4 regions of the Ferdinandcohnia sp. GQ5 genome follow, and region 4 is predicted to be linked to each of the others. Evidence: riboswitches for the same ligand, from Rfam matches in the RefSeq annotation. Region 4 holds a riboswitch; each other region holds the start of a gene.
What was found. Region 4 has a riboswitch for cobalamin ahead of AC6CHV_RS11610 (DUF4430 domain-containing protein). Riboswitches for the same ligand answer to the same signal wherever they lie in the genome.
Positions count from the first base shown of each region.

Region 1 (5,566 bases), on a different contig from region 4:
TGAAGGTAATATCTTTGGAGAAACTTCTAGTTTTTCCTTAACAGAATCTAACATTTATGCAGAAGCGATGGTTGATTCCTTTGTTTGCTCGCTAGAAAAGGAGCGTTTTGAACAGTTACTACGTCAACATCCCGATATTTCGTTAAAACTTATAACTATACTGACCTCAAAGTTAAAAGAAGTGTACGAAATAACAGAAAGCATTGCTTATAAAGATGTCAAATATCGAATTCTTTTACTTTTTATGCAGTTAAGTAACCGATTTGGTGTAAGAAGTGGGGAATGGCAAACAGTTGAGGTCAAGATTACTCAGCATGACATCGCAAGTATGATCGGGTCATCAAGAGAAACCGTTAGTTTATTATTAGGAGAATTAGAAAGGGAACAAGTCATTACGAGGAAGCCATTAAAAATTAATACAGCTCTGGCTAAGAAAGTGTATGGGGTAGAGGAGGTGTAATCAATACTGCTTTCATATCATGTTTATAAAGGAAAAGGCTTGGAGCATACTATACAAAGCACAGTGATTTAAGTAGCGTTAAAAATGAAAAAGGGGTGGTGTAAGATGAAAAGGCAGCTTCCACCTGGGCAATTTGAAACAGAAAAATGGCCAATTCTGCACACAGGGGATGTTCCCGAGTTTAATGAAATCACATGGAATTTCAGACTTTTTGGAGAAGTGAAGCAAGAAAAGTCCTTATCCTATAAGGAATTCATGGAGCTTCCAAAAACCATATCAACCGTAAACATGCATTGTGTTACCACATGGTCTAAATTTGATACAACTTTTGAAGGCATTGCGCTTAGAGAGTTATTGAAATTAGTTGAAATGAATGAAGGCGTAAAATACATCAAAATTTACGGTTACTCCAATAGGGAGAGATTTGGTTATTCTGCAAACTTACCGCTAGAACCTTTATTAGGGGACGATTCTTTATTTGTATTCCGATGGAAGGATAAAAATCATGAATGGCAAGATATTGATCTAAAACATGGTTATCCACTACGGTTTATTCCACCAGAAGAATTTTATCTATGGAAAGGCACAAAGTGGGTTTCAGGGATAGAGTTTATGAAGGAAGACGAGGCTGGTTATTGGGAAGAGCGTGGCTATTCGATGACGGCCAATCCATTTAAAGAAGAGCGATACCGTTAACACAGTTAAGTACATAAACTTTTTTATACTTTGCTTCCCATAAAATAAAATAGACGTGTTTATCGACACGTCTATTTCCTATTAAATGATTGATTCTCAAAGGTTTTCTTCAACTGTATTGGTTAATTCTATTATACTTCATAAAAGGAACTGAAATGACCTTAACTCCTATTTACAAAACAATAGGGTTGTATTATAATTTCTCAGAATACAAAAAAATGAATATTTCGCAAATAGGTTTCTTACCATTCTTCTATGAGAGAATGTGAGACTAAGAGGGAAGTTGGTGTAAGTCCAACACGGTCCCGCCACTGTAAGCGAGGAGGAAGGTTATAAATATCCACTGTGTATGTAACATGGGAAGGAGTAACCGACCGTTGATTCGCAAGTCAGGAGACCTGCCTATTTTGTTTTTTAAGCTTCCTCGAGGAAAGGAACGTTTAAAGTGCAAATAAATGATCATATGTTACTATATTTGTTATATTAGGATTGCTTTATTGGAGTTCTAAGCAAATAACCTTTATTATGCCTTTACGAAACGCTCTTCCTGTGGAATGGCGTTTTTTTGTGTTCAAAATTTGAAGGGGGATAAAAAAATGAAGGAAATGTTGAAAAAATGGGGTCTGTTTAGTCTTATTTTTCTTTTTACCATGGGTATTGTTGCAGGTTGTGGTACACAAGAAAAAACGGCTCAAGATGAAAAGGCTCAAAAAACCGTTGAAAATGTTGAAGGGGAGAACGCTAATCAAGAGTTCCCTATCACGATTATAGACAGTGCTGATCGAGAAGTTACGATTGATGAAGAACCTGAATCAATTGTCTCCATACAGGCAAGTAATACAGAAATTGCATTTGCACTTGGCCTAGGAGAAAAAATCATTGGAGTTTCGGATTACGATAATTATCCATCAGAAGCACTTGAAATACAAAAAGTAGGTGCACAGGATATCAATGCAGAATTGGTTCTTTCACTTCTTCCAGACCTAGCTCTTGTTACTGATTATCATTACAATACACATCCTGAAATATTAAAGCAGTTTGAAGATGCAGGAATTGATGTGATTGTCGTTGGAAGTGCTTCTTCATTTGAAGATGCGTATGAACATATAGAAATGATTGGGAAAGCTACAGGAACTGCGACTGAGGCAAACGAAATTGTGACAAATATGAAGCAACGCTTTGATGAAATCAAGGAAAAAGCTTCAGCTATTACAGATAAAAAGAAAGTCTGGGTTGAGGTTTCGCCAGCACCAGATATTTTTACAACAGGAACCAATACGTTTATGCATGAAATGCTTGAGGCAATTCAAGCTATTAATGCAGCAGAGGAGCATGAAGGGTGGGTACAGTTAACAGAGGAGGAAATTGTCCAATTAAATCCTGATGTCATCATTACAACGTATGGCTACTACATAGATAATCCCACTGAAGAAGTATATGGGCGTGAAGGCTGGTCTGAAGTTCCTGCAGTTAAAAATAAACAGGTCTTTGATGTTGATAATGATACGGTTACGAGACCAGGTCCTCGGTTAATTGAAGGAGTCGAGACTCTTGCGAAGCTTATTTATCCAGAAGTTTTTAATAAATAAAATTACTTGGTTATATATTCTAAGTGGAGGGTTTGTACTTAGTACAGCCCTCCTAGGCGTATTCATTAGTAGTGTCCACGTGCCTGTTCCAACCATTTTACATATTGTGCTAGACAACACATTTGGTTGGGGCTGGCTTAATGAGGTTGCTAGAAATGAAGAAATGATCATTTGGAATATCCGATTACCTAGGGTATTGCTGGCATTTTTTGTTGGTGCGTCTCTTGGATTAGCGGGTGCAGCATTCCAAGGATTATTACGTAACCCATTAGCGGATCCATATACAATCGGGGTTTCATCTGGTGCATCTCTTGGTGCAGTAATTGTTTTATTTTTTCAGTTTACGATTTTGGGGTTAGGAAACTTTACTCTTCCTATTGTTGCAATCGTAGGTGGTTTTATTTCACTCCTTATTGTATTCGGACTTGTTCGATTGAGTAGTCGAAGCTTAGCGATTGAAACCATTATCTTGGCGGGGATAATTGTAAGTTCTTTTATTGGAGCAGTTGTTTCCCTCATTATTTCACTAAGCGACCAAGATTCAATGACTCAAATTATCTATTGGTTATATGGCAGTGTAGGACTAAGAGGCTGGAGTCATGTTCAGTTGATTCTTCCATTTATGTTGTGTGGTTCCTTTATTTTGTTCTACCATTACCGGGAGTTGAATGCGTTAGCTCTTGGGGAGGAGGCGGCAGATCATATTGGGGTTGATGTGAAGAAAGGAAAGTTGTATATCCTAATCGGAGCCTCATTATTAACGGGAGCCGCCGTTGCAGTGTCTGGATCGATTGGTTTTGTAGGACTTGTCATCCCACATTTAGTGCGTATTGTTACAGGGCCAAATCATCGCCATGTACTACCACTTTCCCTAATGGTAGGTGGAGCATTTCTTATAGTAGCTGATTTAGTATCAAGAAGTATTATTGCTCCAGAAGAACTGCCAATTGGTGTTATTACAGCTTTAATAGGTGCACCTGTTTTTGCCCTATTATTAATCAGAGAGAGAGTTGGAGGGGAACGAAGATGATTACTGTTAACAATTTAGTTGGTGGTTATTCGAATTCTCCTATTATTAATGGAATAAATCTTGAGATTCATCAGGGAGAATTTTTTGCACTTCTTGGACCAAATGGAAGTGGAAAAACAACCTTGTTTAAATTGATAACTGGGCAATTGCCGATCATAAAAGGTGATATATTCCTTTCTGGTAAAGAAATTTCCACTCTTTCAAAGCTTGAGAAGGCGAAGAAAGTGGCTGTTCTTACTCAGGAGGCGCAGGTTTCATTTGATTTTACAGTGGAAGAAATTGTGAGTCTAGGGCGGTATCCACATCAAAAAGGTTTATTTAAACAGCTATCCCGAGTAGATTGGAACGTCATTGAAGAGGTGATGGAAATAACGAATATAAGTCAATTTCGAAAAATTCCATTCCGAATGATCAGTGGTGGCGAGAAGCAAAGGGTGTTATTAGCTAAGGCATTGGCGCAAGAACCTGAGATTTTACTTTTAGATGAGCCAACGAATCATTTAGATGTGAAACACACATTCCAAATGTTGGATTTATTAAAAGAACGGCAGCAAAGTATGGGGTTAACCATTTTCTCCATTCTGCATGATTTAAATGTTGCTTCTCAATATGCAGATCGAATCGCCATGCTTCATAAGGGCTGTTTCTTAGAAGTTGGAGATGTTGACAATTTCAGAAAGACCGACCTACTAAAGAAGGTATATGAAGTGGATATTAAGCTTGGGTCTCATCCGACAATTTCAAAACCGCAACTCCTTATGACACCAGGCTATCATCAAGCAGAACCTTGTACACGTTTTGAAAATTCTTATCAGATTCATCAAACGAAAGAGTATATTCACATTCAGTTCGATCACCCTTTACGAACAATTTCGAATGGGGTCATCGGTGATGGTATTCAATGGTTAAGGCATTTTTGTAATTTTTATGTTGATAAGAATTATAATTGCTCAGCACCTGACCGTGATTTGCGAAATTGGATGACAAAGTACGCTATTCCTTATGAGCAAGCGGTTGGAATGATGACAGCTGTTCAATTAAAGGATGTGGTTATACGTCATGAAGAATTTGAAGGTATTCAAATTCTAGCTGTTGTAACTGCAGGTACCGGGAATGCTGTCGATATTTCAAGTCGTACCCATTCTAAGGTGAGTCAATCAGTAGGTACAATCAACACCATGCTGTTCATTGATTCACATTTTACAGATGGTGCACTTGTAAATGGCTTTATGTCAGCTACAGAAGCAAAAACAAAAGCATTACTAGACATGAATATTAAAGATCCACACTCCAACACGATTGCAACTGGTACATCAACGGATTCACTACTTCTAGGTCTTACTCAACAAGGGGAGAAAACACCATATGCAGGTTCAGGAACCACTGTTGGAAAAGCTATAGGTCAAATCGTGTATGAAGCAACAAAAGAAGCTATCCAAAAGTATTTACAAAGTAGTCCAAACGAAATAAGGTGGGGAAGTAAATGACCGAACGACGAATTGTAATTGCAGGTACTGGAAGTGGCGTTGGAAAAACAACATTAACAATTGGTATTATGTCAGCATTCATGAAACGAGGGCTAAGCGTACAAGGCTTTAAATGTGGTCCTGACTATATAGACCCATCCTATCATACAGCTGTAACAAAACGAGTTTCACGCAATTTAGATAGTTGGATGCTCACTCATGAAAGAGTTTTGGATATTTTCACACATGGAAATCGTGATGCAGATATTTCAATTATAGAAGGAGTTATGGGATTCTTTGATGGAAAAAGTCCGGAAACGAATGA
Region 1 is NZ_JCAXEW010000002.1:198,742-204,307, reverse strand. It holds gene AC6CHV_RS02995 (Crp/Fnr family transcriptional regulator) at 1-460, shown strand, start outside; gene AC6CHV_RS02990 (molybdopterin-dependent oxidoreductase) at 566-1,156, shown strand; cobalamin riboswitch at 1,375-1,576, shown strand; gene AC6CHV_RS02985 (ABC transporter substrate-binding protein) at 1,753-2,745, shown strand; gene AC6CHV_RS02980 (FecCD family ABC transporter permease) at 2,708-3,775, shown strand; gene AC6CHV_RS02975 (adenosylcobinamide amidohydrolase) at 3,772-5,262, shown strand; gene AC6CHV_RS02970 (cobyrinic acid a,c-diamide synthase CobB) at 5,259-5,566, shown strand, end outside.
Region 1: it holds a riboswitch for cobalamin, as region 4 does, so the genes downstream of both, AC6CHV_RS02985 (ABC transporter substrate-binding protein) here and AC6CHV_RS11610 (DUF4430 domain-containing protein) in region 4, are expected to answer to the same signal.

Region 2 (5,566 bases), on a different contig from region 4:
CCTATCAAGGAAATCACTACATCACAATTTGTCATAGAAGCGATTTCATCTTGAATCCACACACGACTTCTTTTAATAAAAACAGGTTCTCCCATTGAAATATTTTTCACCTGTAATCCTTGAATTAATGAAGGTAGTAAATCTGGTATATTGGCTTCAATCCCGGTGGAGCTTAGGCCATCCGATATGACAATTTGGACTTGTTTGTTTTTTGATAGATTTTTTTTAGCCCAATCTCTAGAAGTATCATTTAAAAAACGACCGCTATCTAAATTCATTAAATATTCATCCATTGATTTTGATTTGGAATGAAGGACAGGTAAATTCATTTCTTTTAAAAATTCCTCTGATACTCCATTAAATACTGCATCCTGTGCAGCAGCATGGTCGATCCGAAAATAGAGATATTCCTTTGTTTTGAATCGTGTCCCTGTACGACCAACTCCAATTCTTGCTGGTGTTATCGCCCTTGCTTTTTCGATGATGTCATAATCAACTGGATTATCTACTCCAATTTCTCTTTTATTCTCCACAATAATATGACTATTGATGTTTTCTTGTTGATCATTGGTGCTGGATACCTTTTTCTGTTTTTCCAATTCTTCAATTACTTGATTGACAATGTCTTGAATATCCATTCCATCATCTCCTATTATTTAAAAATAGATAAGTCTCCTGCTCTATCAGTTAATTGACCATTTTCCATAATCCCCATTTTTTCCATCCAAATTTCAAATTCTCTTAATGGTCGTAAACCTAGCATCTCTCTTAAACTAGCATCATCATGGTAACTTGTATCCTGATAACTAAGCATTACATCATCCCCGCCTGGAACTCCCATATAAAAGTTCGCCCCAGCTAACGCCGTTAACATTCCAGCGATTTCCTGGTCATTTTGATCAGCTTGCATATGATTTGTATACGTTGGCGCAATCCCCATTGGAATTCCATGTAATTTCCCCATAAAAAGATCCTCTAAATCCGCACGTATCATTTGTTTTCCATCGTATAGAGTTTCTGGTCCAATAAATCCAGAGACATTATTGACCATAAATGGTTTCCAGTGGCGTGCAAACCCGTAGGTTCTTGACTCAAGGGTTTGCATATCAACACCGTGGTGAGAATTGAGTGAAACCTCAGAACCTTGTCCAGTTTCGAAATAAAATTGATTCGGACCTGCTGAAGTACCGTGTTTAGCCATTAGGTCTGCTGCCTCATCTAAAATAGACTTTGAAACTCCAAAATCATCATTTGTTGAATTTGTTCCAGCTAAACTTTGAAAAATGATTCCACTTGGTGCCCCTTTTTCAATAGCTTTCATTTGAGTGGCAATATGTGCTAATACACAATTTTGTGTCGGAATTTCCCACTGCCTCATAAAATCATGTGTCATGTGTAAAATCCTAGATACAGATTCTACTGAATCGTTATTAGGATTGACTCCAATTACTGCATCCCCTGCCCCGTACGAAAGTCCTTCCTTTAAAGAAGCAAGAATTCCTTCTAGATTGTCATTTGGATGGTTAGGCTGACAGCGAAAAGCTAAACGGCCTTGTTCCCCAATTGTTGTGTTGCAGTGAGCAGTCGGTCTAACTTTCTGTGAAGCCATCACCAAATCGATACTGGACATTAACTTTGCAACAGCAGAAATCATTTCACTCGTTAGCCCTTTACTAATTCGTAGCAGTTGGGAAGAACCTGTGTTGTGCGAGAGGATGTATTCCCTTAATTCACCAACTGTCCAACCCGAGATTTCTTGATAAATATATTGATTAATATCATCATAGATAATCCTTGTCACTTCGTCTGATTCATATGGAATCACTGGTTCCTTGTAAATGTCCTTTAAGGTTAACTCACTTAAAACAAATTTTGCTGCCATACGCTCCAAATTCGAACGAGCTGCAATACCCGCCATAATATCCCCAGATTTTTCCTCACTTGCTTTTGCTAAAATTTCTTTAATGGACTGAAATTGATACACTTCATTTTTCAATGTACATTTAAACATCTTTAAGCCTCCAATCTATTTAATCTTCTTCACAATTCAGGATTCGGAAAGCGCTAACAATAATAAGTTAAATAAAAAAGGCACCTTAACAACAAGCCATAAAAATGGCTTCAGTTAAGGCACCTTTACCTGAACGTTTCACTTTTTAACAATTATAGCAAAGAGTGTAAAAACTTGAAAGGTTGTTTTTCGTAATGTTATATAATTGCAGGTTTGATCACTTTTCTATTTTATTCGACCGATAATCCATTCCAAACAATTTATATTTTTTCAGAGACCCGGGTAGCATCTTAAGCAATCCAACCGGCAATTTCTCGCAGTCTTCTTTCGACCTTTTAAAGCGGAACAACTCCTTTACCAATCTCTAACATAACGAGGGACGATTCAATTGTTACGTTTTTGTTTTTCGTAAAGCAAGGTCTCCAAAATTTCCATAAACCTACTTCGAATGTTGTCATTGTTTTGGTATTCGTAAGCTCAGTTGCAATCCATTTTTCCCGTCCCTCTTATACCAAGGTAGTTTCGGGCTCACATTTTGTTTCCCACTATCGGAGCGAATTACCATCATAGGCTATTATCCAGCTACATCGGTTATTCTCTTCTCCTACTAACTTCCTTCCCGAGAAGGCACCGCCAATAACGAGTTGCATTTCCATCCCTCTTCATACTGCATTGATAATAAAACACCCTGACCATGTGAAACCGAATCCTCCCAAAAGGTTTTTAAAGCTAAGTATTTTGATACTATGTAGCGAATGACACCCACATGGGTAATGACAAGAATATGCTTCCTCTCATTAGTTGGACGTTCCATTACTTGTAGAAATAAATCATGGAGAAAGGCATCAATTCTTGATTTGAAGGTTTCCGCTGCCTCACCGTTTGGTATTGGTATTGCTTCCCAATCATCAAGCCACTCCTGATAACGTGGCTCATTTTCTAAGTGATGATATGTTTTTCCCTCCCAATCACCAAAGTCTATTTCTCTTAATCTTGAATCTATAGTAGCTTCCGTCGAAATATTTAAATAATCAAATGTTTCTTGGCACCGTCGTAAATCACTAATAAAGATAGAATCAAATTCCTGCTTTACTAAATCTCTTTTTAACTCTAAAAGTTGATGTAGTTCACTTTTTATAACTTGTCGGTCCGCATGCCCTAAATACCGTTTTTCCTGATTCCAGTCGGTTATCCCATGACGAACGAGAAATAAGTCCACATTATAGCAAGTCCCCATAATTCGCCTCCTTCTATTACGGTACCAAGTAAATCTCCATCTGTGCCTTTAAGATCCCATTATCGATCTGATAATAGAAGAACAAAACTCAATTAGCTATTTTCCCCTCCTGTTTTTGAACGCCAAAAAACGCTTTCCCTCAGGAAAGCGTTGTGGAAAGGCAATTTATATACTGCTCGTATATAAAACTTGCAATCTATCTATTAAATAGCAAACATATATTATTTAGAGATTGCCGCTCTTTAAACATTCCTTTCCTCGAGGAAGCTTAAACAAAACAAATAGGCAGGTCTCCTGACTTGCAAATTAACGGTTGGATACTCCTTCCCATGCTAGTTGCACAGTGGATAAAACGTAACCTTCCTCCTTGCTTACAGTGGCGGGACCGTGTTGGAATTGCACCAACTTCCCTCTTAGTCTTAATTGGCTCACCAGGAGCACATTAAGAAACCTATTTGTTAATATTCGTTTTTTTATTCTAACTGCATTATAGTCCAATCATATACATTTGTAAAATATTGTTACTTCCGAAGCAAAGTAAATCGTAAGGTAATTTGAACCTACTTAAATTACTTTAGTTACATATGGTATTCGGTTAAACACTATCAAAATAGACCTTATGTTAATCCAATGATTCTACGGTAGATTAGAAATTGCCATTCTCGTCCACCCCATCTATCCAGTAAAGTCTCCTTACACTATATATATTTAAAAATATTTTAATCTCTAAAGTAAAAACTGTGACAATCATAAAATAGTTGTCACAGCCATTTATTTTAGAGCAATGTTTTATTCACCCAACTGTTGAATTTGATCTATTGTATTCGTTACATTCTGCAACGTTTGAAATAACTTACTATTTTCAAGAAGAGCAGAATCTAATTGTCCATTCTCGATATTAGCTAGAAGCAAATTAACGCCTTCTTCTGCCTGTTGGTTATAATCGACGATCTGTTGATGGAGGTCCTCTGCGACTCCTGGTGGCTGAAGCTCGTTGAATGAATTCATGTCTTCCTGCATTTCAGTTAACATCATTTCAAAATCAGCTCTTGCTTGTTCATCGGTAACAGCCTGTTCTGCTAGGCTGGGAGCATCGTTAACAAAAGTACTAACCTCATTGACATAATCCGTTGCCTCATTCACATACGTTAATGTATTATTAACATCCTCAAGGACAGAACAAGCCCCAAGAAATAGTAACCCTATTAAAGAAATAACTAAAAATCGTTTCTTCACCATATCCCCTCCTGTTTGTAAGCATACCTTATATACGATACGAAACGGGAAAGGTTTCAAATTTCTTTCTACCCCCTTGTTTCTAAACTTCAATTACTACTATTGAAACGAATCCTCGAAAAGAATTATATGCTTGCGATTTCCAATTCCATCACCATTTATATCCCAGTAGGGTAAAAAATCAACTTTGATATGGTCGATATATAGTGGTTCATCCATGAGATTATGGAAAACATCATCTTCTCGTTCAGTTCCACTATATTCGATGACAATATCTAAATCACTTTCGGCATGAAAATTGCTGTATAAACGACTCCCGATAATGGCTATCTTTATTATTTCAAGATCAAAATCGTCAAGTGTCTCGTTAACATGAGACATGATCATTGATGCTATTTCACTCTTGGAATATTGACTTAACCCGTACACCTCAACAGTACCCAGAAAGACACCTCTATTCTTCTTTTAAATAATGTATACAACTTTAGTAGTAACCTTGTGTCCCAATTTTTAGTTTTTCCTTTAGTACATTCATCACTTATTAACTGTCCACTTTGTGTGATGACCATTAAGAAGTAATGAGGTAACCTTGGTTTTGAATGTCTACATTAAATTGGATATCCATTTTCAAATTTGTATAGTATTTTGTTCTCCAATTTTTTAATTCCTTACGTGTTAATTCTCTCCGAAAGAATTGACCTATTCCAAAAATATCTGCCTTATTCTCTTTTGTTTTTAAAATCATATTGTTAAATCGTTCACTAAGTGCTTGGTTTAATTCCTTTTTAATTTCATTTAGAGAAGGCTCTCCTCTTGTTTCCAATATCACTACCTTCAACTTAATCTTACTTTTTAAGAAGGGTTGGTTGTTATGAAACGAACCTTTGTGGTGGATTGTATTATTAACTATCCGAACAGTTGCTTTTTCCATAACCTCAATTTCTCCTGAACTACTTTCGCCTTTAAAGATATTATATAATAGCGTTTCATCCGGACTTATTTGATCTACCATTTTCCCATTTTTAACGATGGCTGATCCTATTTGTTCCATAGGAAATTCATCCCCTGAACGAATTAAGGGG
Region 2 is NZ_JCAXEW010000011.1:173,812-179,377, reverse strand. It holds gene eutC (ethanolamine ammonia-lyase subunit EutC) at 1-638, opposite strand, end outside; gene AC6CHV_RS15095 (ethanolamine ammonia-lyase subunit EutB) at 653-2,011, opposite strand; gene AC6CHV_RS15090 (histidine phosphatase family protein) at 2,619-3,248, opposite strand; cobalamin riboswitch at 3,516-3,718, opposite strand; gene AC6CHV_RS15085 (DUF6376 family protein) at 4,038-4,487, opposite strand; gene AC6CHV_RS15080 (nucleotidyltransferase domain-containing protein) at 4,584-4,913, opposite strand; gene AC6CHV_RS15075 (Ger(x)C family spore germination protein) at 5,053-5,566, opposite strand, start outside.
Region 2: it holds a riboswitch for cobalamin, as region 4 does, so the genes downstream of both, AC6CHV_RS15090 (histidine phosphatase family protein) here and AC6CHV_RS11610 (DUF4430 domain-containing protein) in region 4, are expected to answer to the same signal.

Region 3 (5,566 bases), on a different contig from region 4:
TTAAAACTAGAATCCGTCACATAATCCATGACCTGATTCATTGTTGGTGTTTGCAAACTATCTAATGATGCAAGTTGCGTGTTGATTCGTAAAAACACATCCTTTTCAATAGAACTTAGTTGGTCCCATTGTTTGATGTCATCCTGCATATTGATTTCTTGTGCTTTCCAAAAATTCGAAAGCAAGGTTTGATAGAGTGTATACATTTGTGGATACGCGATATCGTTCCAATTCAATATTCCCGAAGTTTCCCCATTAATGATTCCTGTTGATTTATTCGGAAACTCTGGATTAAACAATTTTATTTTTGTTAATGGCTGACTACTCATCAACTTATTCCCCCTTAACTATGGCATAGTTCACATTCTTCAATTTCTGCTTGTGACGTGCTTCTCACATAATATGTTGTCTTAAGTCCATGTCTCCATGCTTCTAAATGAAGCTGCAAAAGGTCCTTTGCTTTAATGTCATGTCTTACATACAGGTTGAAGCTAATTCCCTGGTCGATATGACGTTGGCGTGCAGCATTTTGTCTAATGCTCCAAATCTGATCGACCTCATGACGTGCTTTCCGATAAAACTCATATGTCTTATGATTGATATCTGGTGCGGTAACTTTAAACTTAAAATTCTTTTTTTCCTCCGCATATTCAGCCGCATAAATGGGGTCAATTCCATCTGTGGAACCTCCAATTTTAGCTGTCGATGAATTTGGCGCCACAGCCATTAGCCAGCCATTGCGTATTCCATGTTTAGATACATTTTCTCGTAACATATTCCATCTGTCGGACAAATACTTTCTGCGGGTAAAATAGGTGCCGGTTTCCCATTCAGAACCATTATATTCACTATAGGCTCCTTTTTCCTTTGCAAGCTCCATCGATGATTTGATCGCATGATAAGCAATTTCTTCATATAGTTCATCAGCATATTGAACAGCCTCATCTGATTCCCAGTAAATTCCCTTTACTGCTAAAAGATGATGCCACCCAAATGTACCTAAGCCCACCGCCCGAAACTTCTTATTTGTGAGATCAGCTTGTTTAACGGATATCGTATTCAAATCGACAACATTATCAAGCATCCTAACCTGAATTCGAATTAAACGTTCAAGTACCTCGTCCCCAATAGCTCTTGGTAGATTGACAGATGAGAGATTACAAACCACAAATTTACCTGGTTTTCGAATGATCACAATATTTCCTTCATCGTCAATATACTCCTTCGTAATCGCAGTTGCGGACATGTTTTGTGCGATTTCTGTACATAAATTACTACAGAAAATCGAAGTACGTCCTGTTCCTAGAAGGTGCTTGTTTGGATTCTGGCGATTTACTTCATCACGATAAAACATATATGGTGTACCTGTTTCTAGTTGAGCAATCATGATCCTTGCCATGACATCCATCGCACGATAGGATTTCCGTGGTAAAAGTGGATGGTTCACAGCTTCCAAGTATTTTTCGGTAAAGTATTTATTATCATGTTCATCGTAAAAGTCCTCGAGCCCTAATGGATTTCCTTGCTCATCTCTCCAGCCCATGATTTGCTTTACTTCATGTGGACAAAAAGTTTGCCATTCCCCAATACTTCTGCCGTTTTCATCTACCTCTTGCAGCTTTTCCATAAACAAATCAGGTACCGAAACCCCCGTAAAGATGTCGTGAGCTTTACGACGTTCATCTCCATTATTTGTCTTTAAATCTAGAAAACCATTCATAATATCTTTGTGGAAGAGATCTAAATAGATGGCGATTGCTCCTTGTCGTTGTCCTAATTGATCAACACTTACTGCTGTATCATTGATAAGGCGAATCCAAGGAACGATTCCGGATGAATTTCCTTTGAATTTCTTTATGTCAGACCCTAACGCGCGAACCTTGCCATAGTATACGCCAATTCCACCACCATCTTTTGATAATCTAGCAATATCCCAATTGTTTAAATAAATTCCATCAAGTGAGTCCTCAACAGTATCAATGAAACAAGAGGACAACTGGCCAAAGCTTTTACCTGCATTTGATAGAGTTGGTGTGGCGACTGTCATATATAAATTACTTAATGCCCAATAGGCTTCTTTCACGTAAGTAAGTCGAACCTCCCTTTCCTCATGCTCCATTAATGTCATTGCAATTATCATGAATCGCTCCTGTGGAAGTTCGTAAATATTTCTTTCATAATCCCTTGCAAGATACCGATCCGCTAATAAAAATAAACCGATGTATGTAAACAAATGATCTTTATCTGGATCAATTACATCTCCTAGTTCAAGTATCTCTTCCTTAGAATAGGAGTTTAATAATTCATCAGAATATATTCCTTTTGATGTAAGTTCCTGTAGCAACTCATACAAACTTCCGTATTTTAGAGCCCTGTTGTAATTTCGATTCGTTGCAGCTTTTTCATACAGTTCATTTAAATAGAGATTAGCCGCTAAATATGTCCAGTTGGGTTGATCCATGGCAATTTTGTTTAAGGAATAAAAAAGTGCATGCTGGTTCGCTTCAACTGTATTAAAATTTATTTCCTGCAGTTTGTTTCGAATTTCGGTAGTGTCAAGCTGGTAGGTACTTTCTGCATATTCAAGCGAGTGTAAAATGGAATCCAATTCCCCTTGTGTTGTATTATTCATCTATTTCTCTCCCTTAACAATTTATTCGTTAAAATAAAAAATCCGCCCAATTCAATTGAGCGGATGAAACGATAACATCAAGAGAGCACAAGAGTTGCTCTACCTGTCGCCACCGTTTCATCTTCCCAATCCCCGAAGAAGGTGAAACATCTTAAGAAAAGACAGGTCTCCTGACTCATGCGTCGCTCTACTTTGAACCCTTCCCATATAAGTACCTTTATTTAAGTTATCTTATACAGTGGTCTGTTCATTTCGTCAGCATTTACAGTTGCGGGGGCAGTTCTGGATTTTCACCAGATTCCCTTTTAAGCACAAATGGCATCTTTTCCCCAAGGCTAAACACAATATGTAGTTGTTAACATTCAAATTCTATCAATATATACTATCACATTTAATAATAAGGGACACCTATTATTTTAGCAAGGCAAAAATTGACAATTATTTCTCGAGAAATAATACCATGAGCTCTTCATCCCGATATTGTCCATTGTATTTAATGCCCTTTTTATCTACAGCAAATGTTTGAAAACCTAGTTTTTTGTACAATTCTTTAGCTGGTTTATTCTCCGCATCTACTGTTAAATATATCTGCTCGATTTCAGGGAGATTTACTGCCATTTTAATAGCTTCATTTAGCAATGCATTTGCAATTCCCTTGCCTCTTTTTTCATCATCAACATACATCGCCACAATATTAGCCCTATGTCTTATTTTTCGCCGTGTTTCCCTGACTAAGGTTACCATACCCACTAAATGTTCTCCTTCGAATGCCCCAAACGTTATTATTTCTTCAGATTGAAAACTTTTCTTGTACTCTCCTATTGGGTTATCTTTATTTTTTGCTTCATCATACGTAACTAAAAATGCATCAGGGTCAGTTGTTAGAGCTTGTAATCGCAACCTAAAATAGCTTTCAGCATCCTCTGGCATTAGTCTTCTGATAAACAAAACGCACCTCCGAAAAGAACATTTGTTCTTGTATTTTGTATTATATTTAATTATAATGATTCATGAGGAAAAAATATACAATCGTGTATGATTTCTTTAGTAAATAGAAAACATAGTGTAGGGCAACTTGCTGATATTAAAAAGGAGTGTTTTGTGAATGAAAGGACAAGCGACACCTTATTTAATGTTTAATGGGAATGCGAAAGAAGCCTTGGAATATTATCAGGAAATATTTAAGGGCGAAATATTGGATGTTCAAACATATGCTCAGGCAGGCTATGAAACTCAGGATTGGGCTAATGACCGACTTATTCATGGTAAGTTCAAAAAGAACGAACTCTTACTAATGGTATCAGATGACTCTCCCGACCAAAGTGTATCCTTTGGAAACAATATCTCTTTAGTTTTGGAATTTGAAAGTGAAGAGGAAATTACGAAAACCTACAATGACGTAAAGCAAAAAGGCACTGTGTTCATGGAATTACAGGATACTTTTTGGGGGGCAAAATATGCAAAAGTAAAGGACCAATTCGGGATTATTTGGGACTTAAACTATGAAATGAAGTAGATTAAATTCCCCTAGCTTCTAGGGGAATTATTTTTTATTTCTTCCATTCATGTTTTAGCAGCCCATAAAAGTACATATCAAATCGCTTCCCGTCACGCTCTAGAAATTCTCTTGAGGTGCCTTCTCTAACAAATCCCAACTTTTCATATAAGGCGATGGCCCTCTCATTATACTGAAAAACGGTTAATTGGATTCTATGAAGATTTAACTCTTTGAAAGCAAAATCCAACACGAGTTGCATGGCTTCGTATCCAAGCCCTCGATTACGGTTTCCTTCTCCACCAATTGCGATTGCAAGCCAAGCATTTCGATGTGGCCAAATAATGCTGTCAATGTCCACAAATCCAACTAATTTCTCTGTCTCCAATTCTTTAATCCCAAAAACAAACTCCTTCTCGTTTTTCTGCTCAACCCACTCTTTAAAAGCAGAAGGATGTTTAGGGAAAGATGGTAAAGTATCTAGATTTCTAAGAAACTCTTGGTCCTCATACCAACTTACAATAATCGGTACATCATCTTCTTTAATTCTGACAAGCTGAACCTTTTTTCCTCTTAACAAGCTGTACGTAATCATTCGAATAACTCCCTTATTTTACTAATAAAGTAATTCAACAATTTTTGTAAAAATCCTTTAGAAATATTTATTAGGTCATTTAAATAAAAGAGAGAAAAACACTATGTTTTTCTCTCTTTACTAGCTTGTTGACAGTCTATTAAGCTGTTTTTCTTCTGTTTACATAGAGGATACCAACAGCTATAAGGATTAACACGAGACCGATAACTAACAAGTTGGTGGAATTCGTTGCTGTAATCGGAAGCTTTTTGCCACCATTGGCATTCTTACCACCAGATTCTGATGTCGTTGAGTCATTCGTATTATTATCTTTTTCATCAGTTTCTGGAGTTTCCTTAGAATCCTTAACCTCTAGTACACCAAATGTACTGAAGTGATCGGTAGTGGCTGTAATTTTACCATCTTTAAAGTCGCCACCCACCAATTCCCATTTCTTACTTTCTGGATTCCAATAGAAGACCTTCACTTTTTTCGGATCATCCACCGATTTAGGGTCAACCGAAAAAGTCATTGTGACTTTTTCGTTAAACTTGTGATAGCCCTTACCCTCAGATTTGATTGTAAAATCATAGGCAACTATAGCATCCTTACGGTTGTCCTTCTGTACTTTAATTTCCGTTTCACTATCAGGTAAGATAGAAGAAGGAATTTGAAGGTCAACCACGCCATTTGAGATGACTAATGTTGCATTTGCTGCTTTAAGTTTCTCAATGGCCTCAGGGCTCAATGATACAAAAATTGTGTTTTTCTTAGCAGGGACTTCAACTCTAACAATAGCTCCATCGTTTAGATCACCCAAATCATCTTCTGATACTACATATTTATTTCCTCTTTCGACTTCTGG
Region 3 is NZ_JCAXEW010000009.1:156,686-162,251, reverse strand. It holds gene AC6CHV_RS12985 (ribonucleotide-diphosphate reductase subunit beta) at 1-329, opposite strand, end outside; gene AC6CHV_RS12980 (ribonucleoside-diphosphate reductase subunit alpha) at 344-2,632, opposite strand; cobalamin riboswitch at 2,776-2,973, opposite strand; gene AC6CHV_RS12975 (GNAT family N-acetyltransferase) at 3,071-3,580, opposite strand; gene AC6CHV_RS12970 (VOC family protein) at 3,738-4,148, shown strand; gene AC6CHV_RS12965 (GNAT family N-acetyltransferase) at 4,183-4,722, opposite strand; gene AC6CHV_RS12960 (5'-nucleotidase C-terminal domain-containing protein) at 4,862-5,566, opposite strand, start outside.
Region 3: it holds a riboswitch for cobalamin, as region 4 does, so the genes downstream of both, AC6CHV_RS12980 (ribonucleoside-diphosphate reductase subunit alpha) here and AC6CHV_RS11610 (DUF4430 domain-containing protein) in region 4, are expected to answer to the same signal.

Region 4 (5,566 bases):
TTGTCTTGACTTTACTCTCCGTCCACCCTAAAGCTTCAGCAGTCTCTGCAATCGAAAGTGATTGGATATATCGTAATATCAGTACCATACGCTGATCTGTTGTACAGTTTTCCAAGCAACGGTACATCATTTGAACCTGTTCATTTTGCAATGCTATTTCTTCCGGAAGTGGTGCAAAATCTTTTACCTCTTGACGACTCCAATCAAAGGAATCCATTATTCGCTGTTTCCACCCTTTTTGTTTCCGGAACGAATCAATCGCGACATGTCTTGCAATTGAAAACAACCATGTTTTTTCACTACTTTTTCCTTCGAATCTATCATATGATTTTAAAACTCTTATATAAACTTCCTGAACGAGATCTTCAGCTTGTTCACGATTTTTTACCATATAAAATAAGAAGGAGAAGACATCGTGATGATACTTTTCATATAGTTCCTCAAACAAGGAATCCATTTGCAAATCCTCCCGTTCATTTCATTAGTCGAATGTTTTAAAAAAAAGTTACACTCCCAATATAGTATGAATTAATAAAAAAAGGAAGAATATTTTGGTAATATTCTTCCTTACTTTGCAATTGTTACATTTTTTAAAAATAGTAATCTCAAGATTGGATATAGTATGAGAAAAAATACTCCGTTTCCAATTGCATGACTCATATCAAATGGTAATCCAGCTAAGTAATAGGCAAAGAACTTACCCGAGAATAAATAAAGAGGAATTGAGATGACAAAGCCATATAAGAAACCACAGAATACTGCATATATGGCTAATAATATGACAGGAATTCGATCTCGATACCTTCGTAATGCACCGCTGATTAACCCAATTATCCCCCATGCTATGATTTGGCCAATAGTCCATAAACCCATTCCCATTACAAGATTCGTTAATATAGAACCAAAAACAGCAACAATCACACCATAGATGGGACCCAAAAATAAGCTAGTTATCACGATAATCGCTGTCATAGGCTGAACATTCGGAAGGAATGTAAATGTAATACGACCTACAACGGACAATGCGATTAGCATCGATAAGAGCGTTAAGTTTTTTACGGATAAATTCATTATTCCCACTTATGGAGATCGAATTCGATCTTATCTTCAGGCTCTAATTTGTATTCATTAGCTCCTACCATAGCTTCTTCACCATTAACAGAATAAAACCATGATGTCTTTTCTTCTTCACTTCCTGCAACGCCATTAATGCTGGCAACAAAAGCACCATCGAATTGTGTTTCGACGTCAAAGTTTGCTTCCATGATGTCCATAACTGTAACTTCTTTTCCTGATTCAATTTTAATTTCTTTTTCTACAATGATTTCTTCACCATTGTTTTTGGATATAACGACTGTAACAATCTCTGCTGCTTCTTCTTTATCTACAGTTTCAGCTTTGTTGTTGGAAGATTCATTTGTAGATGGGGCATTGCTGCATCCAAATAAAATTCCCAATGATAGTAAAGAAACTAATAGTTTTTTCATGTTTCTAGCTCCCCTTTTGTTAAAATATGTGTATGAATAAGTGTGTTATACACCTAACATCGAATCAAATGAGCCTTGGCGTATTTGCGCCCGATTTTAAGGCCCGCAGGAAGTGGGTCATAAAGACGTTGCCACAGGATGTGGCGTTCTTAGTCTTTGATCTTACAGATCGAAAATTTCCTTTGAAAAATCGTGTTATCCGCCGGAGGCATTATTTTATTTCGCAGAAGTGTCTTGCTTCTGCGGAATAAAATAATAAAAGCTCACCCTTGGGGTGAGCTTTGAAGATATTACAGAAAAACAACAAAAAAGCATGGTGTTTAAACGCAAATTCCCGCACCCCGGAGAATTAAAAAAGGAATGAATTAGGCAGGTCTACTGACTTAAGCTTCTTCCTACTTTGAGTCCTTCCCATATGTTGAACAGCATTTGCCATCCAGTCATACAGTGGTTTTTCTCATTTCGTCCACTTTTACAGTTGCGGGGGCAGTTCTGGATTTACACCAGATTCCCTTTTAAGTCTTAGAGAGAATAAAGAAATATCTACATTCTCTGACACCTAAGATTCAATAAATATTTAATTTTCTATTTAACAATCCCTATATTACAAGAAGAGTTTTTATTTTACAAGGAAATTGTTTCTTATGGAACAAGAATCTTCGCCACGTTCTTTCAAATTATTCACTTTTTCGAGGGATTACGAATGTAAATGTCGTTCCTTCACCAAGCTTACTATGGACTGATATATTCCCGTTGTGTGCACTAACAATGTTTTTTACAATCGCAAGCCCTAAACCAGTACCAGATTTCCCTCTTGTTCTAGCCTTGTCCGCTTTATAGAAACGTTCAAATACAAAAGGTAAATCTTCTTCTGGAATACCAGAACCTGTATCTTTAATATCAACTTTTATTGAGGTTTCTTGACCAGTAACATGTACTTCAACCTGACCATTTTCATCGGTATGTCTAATCGCATTATCAATTAAGTTTGTAAAAACTTGCTCAATGCGATCAGAGTCTATATAAATTTCACCAATTTCGTCTACCTTTTTTGCAGTTAGAGTTATTTGATTATCCTTAGCTAAACCTTGAAATTTCCGAATCACACGATTAATAAGGGTATCGAAATCAACTTTTTCTTTATTTAAGGTAATATTCCCTGATTGCATTCTAGCTAAATCTAATAATTCGTTGACAAGTCGACCCATTCTTAATGACTCATCATAGATGACTTTGGTAATTTCCTTTCGCTCCTCCTCGGAGCTCGCTATGTCATCCATAATTGCTTCACTATAGCCCTGGAGCATTGCGATCGGAGTTCGCAGTTCGTGAGAAACATTTGCAATAAAATCTTCACGTAGCTTGTCCAAACGTCTTTCCTCCGTCATATCGCGAAGTACTGCAACGGCACCCCTTATATACGTCTGATTGTAAAGCGGACTCATTAAAATAACCCATGTTCTACCTTGAAGACTAATTTCAATAAATTGCTCCTTTTCAAATGTAACGGAACGTTGAAATAAATCCTTGACCTCTGGTGGAAGCTCCTGACCAACGTCCTGATACATACCTTGTTGGTAATACCAAGCTTGCAAAAAGCGTTCTGCAGGAGGGTTTGTTACCAATATCGTGCCATCACGATTTAAAGTGATAACTCCGTCCGCCATACTATTTAATATGCTTGCAAGTTGCTCTTTCTCCTGATTAAGGGCATTTATGTTATATTTCAACTGCCTCCCCATTTGGTTTAGTGCCATTCCTAAAGCGCCAATTTCGTCATGAGTTAGTATAGGAACCTTTGTATCAAATTTCCCTTTAGCTACTTCAGTAGCGGCTTCCCGCATTTTCCGTAACGGAGCTGTAATACGAGTTAATAGGAAGAAGGCAAAAACTGTGGTTAGGACAATTCCGATACCAGCAGCCAATATTATGAATTGAGTTGTATCCCTGGTAGTCTTTTGAACTACATCTAAGGATTGATAGAGAAAAACTGCACCCATCTGATCATTTTCGATGTGAAGTGGGGCACCAACCACAAATAGTTCTTGTCTTTGCTCTTGTGAAGTTTTTTCATTCTCTGTTAGTTTTATCTTTTTGCTTGCGTTTTGATCGTTTGTAATAACACGTTTAAGATCTGGGTCTTCTGTAATAACTGTAACGGGAATGTTGGGTACAGCCGCTCGATCTGGAGATACCCATAACGTGTTTTCGTCTGCTGCTATAATAACCTTTGTTTCATCATTCACAAGCTCCCACGCAAGGGTCCTAGCTACATTTTTATCCTCATGCTGCTCCATAATAACAGCAATATTAGCAGCAAGTTGAGTTAAACTTCTTTCAGCTTCTTGGATATGGTAATTCTCAAAATACTCCATGAAGAGTATTGTTAAAACAAATAACACAAAGGAAAACAGTAAAAGAATGGTTGCCCATAGTTTTCCTACTACACTTCTCCAAAATTTCATTCTTGGCCGACCTCAAATTTATAACCTACGCCCCATACAGTTACTATCATTTTTGCTGCATCCTGAGACACTTTATTTAACTTTTCACGCAAGCGTTTCACATGTGTATCTACAGTACGCAAATCACCAAAGAATTCGTAATGCCATACTTCTTTTAATAGTTGTTCACGGTCAAATACTTTGTCAGGTGATTTTGCTAAAAAGCATAAGAGTTCGTATTCCTTCGGTGTTAAGCCTACTTCCTTGCCATCTGCAAGCACACGGTGTGCATCATTATCAATTGTTAGATGAGGAAACACGATTACATCTTTAGCAGTTGTTTCAGTTTGAAGATAGGTTGTAAGTGAGGCCCTTCTTAGCAAAGCTTTTACTCGAAGAACAACTTCTCTTGGACTAAATGGCTTCACTATATAATCATCAGTACCGACTTCAAAGCCTTGCACGCGGTTTACTTCTTCTCCTTTTGCAGTAAGCATAATAATTGGAGTTGATTTTTTCTCACGCAAATCGCGGCATACCTCAATTCCGTCTTTTTCTGGCATCATGAGGTCTAATAGAATAAGGTCATAATCATTTTTCAAAGCCTTTTCTAAGGCAATATTTCCATTCTCCGCTTCTTCAATTACATAATTTTCTCTTTCTAAATACATTTTAAGTAAACGACGAATTCTTTCTTCATCATCGACAACTAAAATTTTCGCTTCATTTTCCATTTTCTTATTCCTCCATTTTCTTTCCGAAAGAATATTTCTCTACAACACTATCGTACATAAAAATTTCATAATTTGCTATAACATATATCACACTAGTTTATCCAATGAGAGAAAAGTCGATAATTCGCCACAATAAATGTTAGATAAAAAACCTTCATCACATGATGAAGGCTTCTTTTCTTATGCGTATGAGTGTAATCCAGCGATAACTAAATTTACAAATATAGTATTAAACATAATAATGAAGAATCCAACGACCGCAAGCCATGCAGATTTTTTACCATGCCAGCCTTTTGAAAGCCTCAAGTGTAAAAATGCTGCATAGAAGAGCCAAGTAATAAGTGCCCATACTTCTTTGGGATCCCAGCCCCAGAAGCGAGTCCATGCAATTTGCGCCCAAATCATTGCAAAAATTAACGCGCCTAACGTGAAAACTGGAAACCCAATTGCTACTGAACGGTAACCAATTTCATCCGTTAAGTCTAGGTTTAATTTTCTTGTTAAAGGCTGTAGAGCTGCACCTACTCGTTTACGTAAAATCAAACGAAGTAATCCATATAGTATAGATCCTGAAATTATTGACCAAAGTAATGTATTTACTTTTCTAGCACTTAATAAGGCAGGTAATTCAATCCCGCTAGAAAACTTGCCATCTGTTAGTAATTCGCCTTCATTAGGTACTACCAAAGCAGGTAATTTATATACCATCTCAGCTTCAACGCCGTCTTTATCGACCCATGAAAACACAGATTCATATTTCATAGCTCCAAATGCAGTTGAAATGGCTACAAATCCAACAACAACAACTAATGTATACATAACAAATTCTAACCAGAATGTTTCCTTGCTTTTAACAGACTGATCTACACCTTTTAAAAGATAAAGGATTCCTGCGACAAAA
Region 4 is NZ_JCAXEW010000008.1:82,868-88,433, forward strand. It holds gene sigX (RNA polymerase sigma factor SigX) at 1-457, opposite strand, end outside; gene AC6CHV_RS11605 (ECF transporter S component) at 568-1,071, opposite strand; gene AC6CHV_RS11610 (DUF4430 domain-containing protein) at 1,071-1,487, opposite strand; cobalamin riboswitch at 1,839-2,063, opposite strand; gene AC6CHV_RS11615 (ATP-binding protein) at 2,165-3,952, opposite strand; gene AC6CHV_RS11620 (response regulator transcription factor) at 3,949-4,665, opposite strand; gene ccsB (c-type cytochrome biogenesis protein CcsB) at 4,846-5,566, opposite strand, start outside.